Regions from separate parts of the Variovorax sp. SRS16 genome, predicted to be linked through region 2. Evidence: predicted binding sites of a transcription regulator. Region 2 holds the regulator's gene; the other holds the start of a gene.
What was found. The regulator HrcA, encoded in region 2, represses chaperone genes, less so after heat shock. The targets are predictions, from matches to a motif close to TTAGCACTCNNNNNNNNNGAGTGCTAA.

Region 1 (3,405 bases), 3.4 Mb from region 2:
GATCGGGCGAGCGCAGCACGATCAGCGTGAGCGCCAGCGCGAACGAAGCGCCCTGGGCGATACCGAGCAGCACCGCCCAGCCCCAGACGCCGGACAACGGCGCGAAGAGGCAGCCCAGCATCGCCGCGACCGTGAACACGGCGACGGCGGCCGCCATGCCGGACTGGTTGCGGCACCGGACCGCGATCGACGGCGCCACGAGGCAGGTGACCACCTGGACGATGACCGAGAGCGACACCACGTAGCCGGCCGCGTCGCCGGCCAGTCCGCGTTCGCGCAGGATCGGCGCGAGCCAACCCATGACGATATAGGCGAGCGAGGACTGCAACCCCATGAACAAGGTCACCTGCCAGGCCAGCCGATCGCGCCACAGCCCGCGCACCGCATAGCCCGATTCGCTGGCCATCGGGCGCAGCGGCAGCGCCTGCGGCGCCCACAGCAGCGTGATGACCGCCGCCGGCACCGCCCACAACGCCAGCGCATGCGTCCAGCCGCCGCCCAGCGCGTGCGACAGCGGCACCGTGAGGCCGGCGGCGCTGGCGGCACCGCCGCACACCGCCATCGTGTACAGGCCCATCATGAGCGCTTCGTGGCGCGCGAAGTCGCGCTTGACCAGGCCCGAGAGCAGCACGTTGCTGACCGCAATGCCCGTGCCCGCGATCGCCGATGCGAGGAACAGCAGCGGGATGCTGCCGGCGCCGCGCAGCAGCGTGCCGACCAGGATCAGCACCATGCAGCCCAGCAGCGTGCGCTCCGTCCCGACACGGCGTCCGAGCCAGGGCGCGAGCGGCGCGAACAGGCCCAGGCAGATCACCGGCAGCGTCGTGAGAAAACTGGCCGCCGTCGGCGACAGCCCGGTCGCCGCCATGATCTCGGGCAGCATGACCGACAGGCTGGAAAACACCGGCCGCAGGTTGAACGCGATCAGCACGACGCTCAGGCCCAGCAGCAACTGGCGGCTTCGGCTCTCGGCGGGCGTCGGGCGGGGCGGCGGAAGGTTGTCGGCTTCGACGTCGATCAGCAGGTCGGCGGCAGGGAGCGTGGCGAATGGGGTGGGGTTCATGGGGTGGCAGACGCGAACGCCTTGGAGATGTGCGCCATGAAATCGCGGACCGTGGCGGCAGCCCGTTCCGGGTCGCGGCTGGCAATGGCTTCGACGATGGCCTGGTGCGCAGCCTCGTCGGGTTCGGGCAGTTCGATGGCCGCGGTGGCGGCGATGGTTTCGCGGATGTAGCCCGTGACGAAGCGGCAGGTCTCCACCAGGGCCAGATTGCCGGACATGTCGACGATGGCGAGGTGAAAAGCCAGATCGCGATCGACGAAGCCGGCCGCGCCGCCGGCATCCTCGGCCCGGCCGCGCCGCTCGAGCAGGGTTCGAAGCTGCTGCAGGTCGCCGGCGGTATGGCGCAGCGCCGCGAGACGCGCCGCTTCGGCCTCGAGCGCACAACGCAGCTCGAACTGGTCGCGCAGGCTGGCGCGGCGCAGCTTCTGCAGGCTGGTCGACGCGTCCACATCCGAGCGCACATAGGTGCCCGATCCCTGGCGCACTTCGAGCAGCCCGCCCGACACCAGCGTCTTGACCGCTTCGCGCACCGTGCCGCGGCTCACGCCCAGCATCTGCGCGAGATGGGGTTCGATGGGAATGCGGGTGCCGACGGCCCAGCGCCCGTTGGCGATCTCGGCGCGAATGCCGTCGGCGGCGGCGTTGGAAAGCGAAGCGCGGGGAGCGTGCTGGAGCATGGATGTGGAGCGGCCCGATTCAATCATCGAATCATTGGATGATTTTAGAACCCATCCAATGCCGGACGGTCCGCAGGGTCTCATCGCCCGCATCGCGCGCATTCCGCCGAGCTTGAAAAGCGCCAAAACACCCTTATGATTAGCACTCGCTGAAGCAGAGTGCTAACAAGCACCTTCGCCCAGTCGACGGAAGCCGGCGGTGACGCCAGCACCCAAACCCAACCAGTTTCTTATCCAGGAGATGCAATGAAACTTCGTCCTTTGGCCGATCGCGTGATCGTCAAGCGTGTTGACAGTGAAACCAAGACCGCCTCGGGCATCGTGATCCCCGACGCCGCCGCCGAGAAGCCCGATCAGGGCGAGGTGCTGGCCGTCGGTCCCGGCAAGAAGAACGACAAGGGCGAACTCGGCGCGATGAGCGTCAAGGTCGGCGACCGTGTCCTGTTCGGCAAGTACAGCGGCCAGACCGTCAAGGTCGACGGCGACGAACTGCTGGTCATGAAGGAAGAAGACCTCTTCGCGGTCGTCGAGAAGTAACTCGCTTCCACCCGCTCACTCAATCTCAACTGAATTCTTCGGAGAAATCTCATGGCAGCAAAAGACGTAGTCTTCGGCGGTGAAGCCCGCGCGCGCATGGTCGAGGGTGTCAACATCCTCGCCAACGCAGTCAAAGTGACCCTGGGCCCCAAGGGCCGCAACGTGGTGCTCGAACGTTCGTTCGGTGCCCCGACCGTGACCAAGGACGGCGTGTCCGTGGCCAAGGAAATCGAACTCAAGGACAAGCTGCAGAACATGGGCGCCCAGCTCGTGAAGGAAGTGGCTTCCAAGACTTCGGACAACGCCGGTGACGGCACCACCACCGCGACCGTGCTGGCCCAGGCCATCGTTCGCGAAGGCTTCAAGCTGGTCGCCGCCGGCATGAACCCGATGGACCTGAAGCGCGGCATCGACAAGGCGGTCACCGCCCTGGTCGAGCAGCTCAAGAAGGCATCCAAGGCCACCACGACCTCGAAGGAAATCGCGCAAGTCGGCTCGATCTCGGCCAACAGCGACGAAACCATCGGCAAGCTCATCGCCGACGCGATGGACAAGGTCGGCAAGGAAGGCGTGATCACCGTCGAAGACGGCAAGTCGCTCGAGAGCGAACTCGACGTCGTCGAAGGCATGCAGTTCGACCGCGGCTACCTGTCGCCCTACTTCATCAACAACCCCGAGAAGCAATCGGCGCTGCTCGAGAACCCGTTCGTGCTGCTGTTCGACAAGAAGATCAGCAACATCCGCGACCTGCTGCCGACGCTGGAACAAGTCGCCAAGGCCGGCCGTCCGCTGCTGATCGTTGCCGAAGAAGTCGAAGGCGAAGCCCTTGCTACTTTGGTCGTGAACACGATCCGCGGCATCCTGAAGGTCGTGGCCGTCAAGGCACCGGGCTTCGGCGACCGTCGCAAGGCCATGCTGGAAGACATCGCCATCCTGACGGGCGGCAAGGTCATCGCTGAAGAAGTGGGCCTGACGCTCGAGAAGGTGACGCTGGCCGATCTGGGCCAGGCCAAGCGCATCGAAGTGGGCAAGGAAAACACCATCATCATCGACGGCGCCGGCGCCGCTGGCGACATCGAAGCCCGCGTCAAGCAAGTGCGCGTGCAGATCGAGGAAGCCACCAGCGAC
Region 2 (3,405 bases):
TGAAGATCAAGTTGTTTGGGCGCGGCTCGCACGGCTCGCAGCCGCAGACATCCATCGACCCGGTGATCATGGCCGCCGCGACCACGCTGCGCCTGCAGACCATCGTCTCGCGAGAGATTGCACCATCCGAGCCGGCGGTGCTCACGATCGGCTCGCTGCAGGCCGGCACCAAGGAAAACATCATCCCCGACGACGCCACCATCAAGCTGAACATGCGCACCTTCAGCGAGGACACGCGCGAGTACATGCTCAAATCGATCCGCCGCATCTGCTGCGCCGAGTGCGACGCCTCCGGTGCCGAGCAGCCGCCCGAGTTCACCACCATCAACAGCTACCCGCTGACCGAAAACGACCTGGTCGCCACGCAGAAGGTCGCGAAGGCATTCGGCCACCAGTTTGGCGAGAACGCCTCGCTGGCGCCTAGCCCGGCGTCGGCCAGCGAAGACTTCAGCATCTTCGGCCGCAGCTGGGGCGTGCCCTATGTGTTCTGGTTCGTCGGCGGCACCGCCCCGGCGGTATATGCCAAGGCCCAACAGGAAAAGACCATCAACAAGATCCCGAGCAACCACTCGCCGAAGTTCGCGCCGCAGATTCACCCGACGCTGGAGACCGGCTTGCAGGCCATGCTGACCGCCGCCAGCGCGTGGCTGTGCCCCGTCGCATGAACGTCCACGAATTGGCCCTTGCCGGCCTGAACGACCACCGCCTGTTCACCATGCTCGATCTGGCGGGCACCTTCGCCTTTGCCATCAGCGGTGCAGTCGCTGCCAGGGACCGCGGCCTCGACTGGTTCGGCGTCATCGTCATCGCGTTCACGGTCGCATGCGGCGGGGGCGTATTGCGCGACCTGTGCATCGGCGCTGTGCCGCCGGCGGGCCTGACCGATTGGCGTTACCTAGCCGTCGCGATGGCAGCGGCATTGATGACGATGGCCGCCAACACGCTGGTGGTGCGCCTCGCGCATCCGGTGATCCTGTTCGACTCCCTGGGCCTGGGGCTGTTTGCAGTGACCGGCGCGCAGAAGGCCATGATCTTTGGCCACAACGCCGAGGTGGCGGTGCTGATGGGCGTGCTCACCGCCGTGGGTGGTGGTGTCACGCGCGACGTGCTGCTCAATCGGGTGCCGGTGATCCTTCAGCGCGAGATCTATGCATCGGCTGCGCTGGTCGGCGCCGGCATCGAGGTCGCTGGCGAGCGCCTGGGATGGCTGTCGAACGGGCGAACCTGGGTCGCTCTGGCGGCGTGCTTCACGCTGCGTTATCTGTCGATGCGCTACAAGTGGAACCTGCCGCGCTCTTCCGGACGGGGCGGCAACGGCGCGGACTAGGGTCGCCCCGCATCGCCTGCTCGCGCCGAACCGTGCCCACGAATCGGCGAGATCGCCAAGCGTGGTGGGCGGGGTGGGACTTGAACCCACGGTCAATGGATTATGAGTCCACTGCTTTAACCAACTAAGCTACCCGCCCGGGCAACTTCGAATCATGCCACGAGCGCCGCCGGCCTCTCGCTACTTGCGATGGCTCAGCGCGTTGGTGACGAGTCGCGACGTGATGTCGACGATCTGGATCATGCGCTCGTACGGCATGCGGGTCGGCCCGATCACGCCGAGCGTCCCGACCACCTGCCCGTCGACCTCGTAGTTCGCGCTGACGATCGACAGGTCCTCGAAAGGCACGACCTGGCTCTCACCGCCGATGAAGATGCGCACACCGTCCGCCTTGCTCGAGACGTCGAGCAAACGCATCAGCTGCGCCTTCTGCTCGAACAGTTCGAAGGCACGACGCAGATGGCCCATGTCGCTGGAAAAATCGGTGACTGCCAGCAGATTGCGCTCGCCTGCGATCACCACCTCGTCCTGGGCTTCCGTCAGCACCTCGGAGCTCACTCTGACCGCCGCCTGCATCAAGGCCGCGATTTCGCTGCGCAACTGCTCGACCTCCGACTGGAGGCGATCGCGCACCTGCTCGATCGACAGGCCTGCGTAATGCGTGTTGATGTAGTTGGAAGCTTCGACCAGCTGCGATTGCGTGTAGTCCACTTCCGGGAAAATCACGCGGTTCTGCACGTCGCCATCGGGCGAGACGATGATCACGAGCAGGCGTCGATCGGAAAGCCGCAGGAATTCGATCTGCTTGAACACCGAGGCGCGGCGCGGCGCCATCACCACGCCGACGAACTGCGACAGATTCGACAGCAGGTTCGCGGCATTCGTGATCACCCGCTGTGGCTGGTCCGCAGCCAGGCTCGGCGTGGCGAACTGCTCGCGCTGGGCCGTCAGCATGGTGTCGACGAACAGCCGATAGCCGCGCGCGGTCGGGATGCGGCCTGCCGAGGTGTGCGGACTGGCGATCAATCCGAGGTCTTCGAGGTCGGACATCACGTTGCGGATGGTGGCCGGCGACAGCTCGAGCCCCGAAGCGCGCGAGAGCGTGCGCGAGCCCACCGGCTGTCCGTCAGCGATGTAGCGCTCAACCAGAGCCTTGAGCAGCAACTTGGCGCGGTCGTCCAGCATTGACTCATTTTAATGTTGTAATTTGTAGATGACCTCCTGCTTTCGGCACGTCGCACTCATAGGTAAATACCAGGCCTCCGGCGCCCGGGCGCAGTGCGGCGCGCAGGACAATGTCATGGAAAGCATCGGCGTCTTCCTGGAATCGCAAGGCTGCGAGGTTTTCGTTGAGCAATCGCATGCCGACGACGTCGAGACGAGCCGCTACGCGGCGCTCACGGTCGAGGAGATCGGCCAGCGATGCGATCTGGGCCTGGTGGTCGGCGGCGATGGCACCATGCTCGGCATCGGGCGCCAGCTTGCGCCGTACGGCGTACCGCTGATCGGCATCAATCGCGGCCGGCTCGGCTTCATCACCGATATTTCGCTGGACAACTACCAGGCGACCTTGATTCCGATGCTGGCCGGGGAGTACGAGGAAGACCATCGCAGCCTCATGCATGCGCAGGTGATGCGCGACGGCGCTTCGGTGTTCGACGCACTCGCCATGAACGACGTGGTCGTCAATCGCGGCGCGACCTCGGGCATGGTAGAGCTGCGCGTCTCGGTGGGCCGCCACTTCGTGGCCAACCAGCGCGCCGACGGGTTGATCATCGCCTCCCCCACGGGCTCGACGGCCTACGCGCTGTCCGCGGGCGGCCCCTTGCTGCACCCTGCGGTTCCCGGCTGGGTGCTGGTGCCGATCGCGCCGCACACGCTGTCGAACCGTCCGATCCTGCTGCCGGACGCGGACGAGGTCTCGATCGAGTTGGTCGGCGGGCGCGATGCGAGCGCCAATTTCGACATGCAGTCGCTGGCATCGCTGGTCATCGGCGATTGCGTGGTCGTGCGGCGTTCCGAGAGCCGTGCCCGCTTTCTGCATCCGAAGGGCTGGAGCTACTTCGACACGCTGCGCA

Region 1: a site for HrcA is predicted at 1,880-1,906, ahead of E5P2_RS05425 (co-chaperone GroES). Genes of this name have one in related genera too.

Annotation. Positions count from the first base shown of each region.
Region 1 covers NZ_LR594666.1:1,130,964-1,134,368, reverse strand. The annotation lists gene E5P2_RS05435 (CynX/NimT family MFS transporter) at 1-1,063, opposite strand, end outside; gene E5P2_RS05430 (FadR/GntR family transcriptional regulator) at 1,060-1,767, opposite strand; gene E5P2_RS05425 (co-chaperone GroES) at 1,987-2,277, shown strand; gene groL (chaperonin GroEL) at 2,329-3,405, shown strand, end outside.
Region 2 covers NZ_LR594666.1:4,486,717-4,490,121, forward strand. The annotation lists gene E5P2_RS21710 (M20 family metallopeptidase) at 1-665, shown strand, start outside; gene E5P2_RS21715 (trimeric intracellular cation channel family protein) at 662-1,327, shown strand; tRNA gene E5P2_RS21720 (tRNA-Ile) at 1,390-1,466, opposite strand; gene hrcA (heat-inducible transcriptional repressor HrcA) at 1,508-2,512, opposite strand; gene E5P2_RS21730 (NAD kinase) at 2,541-3,405, shown strand, end outside.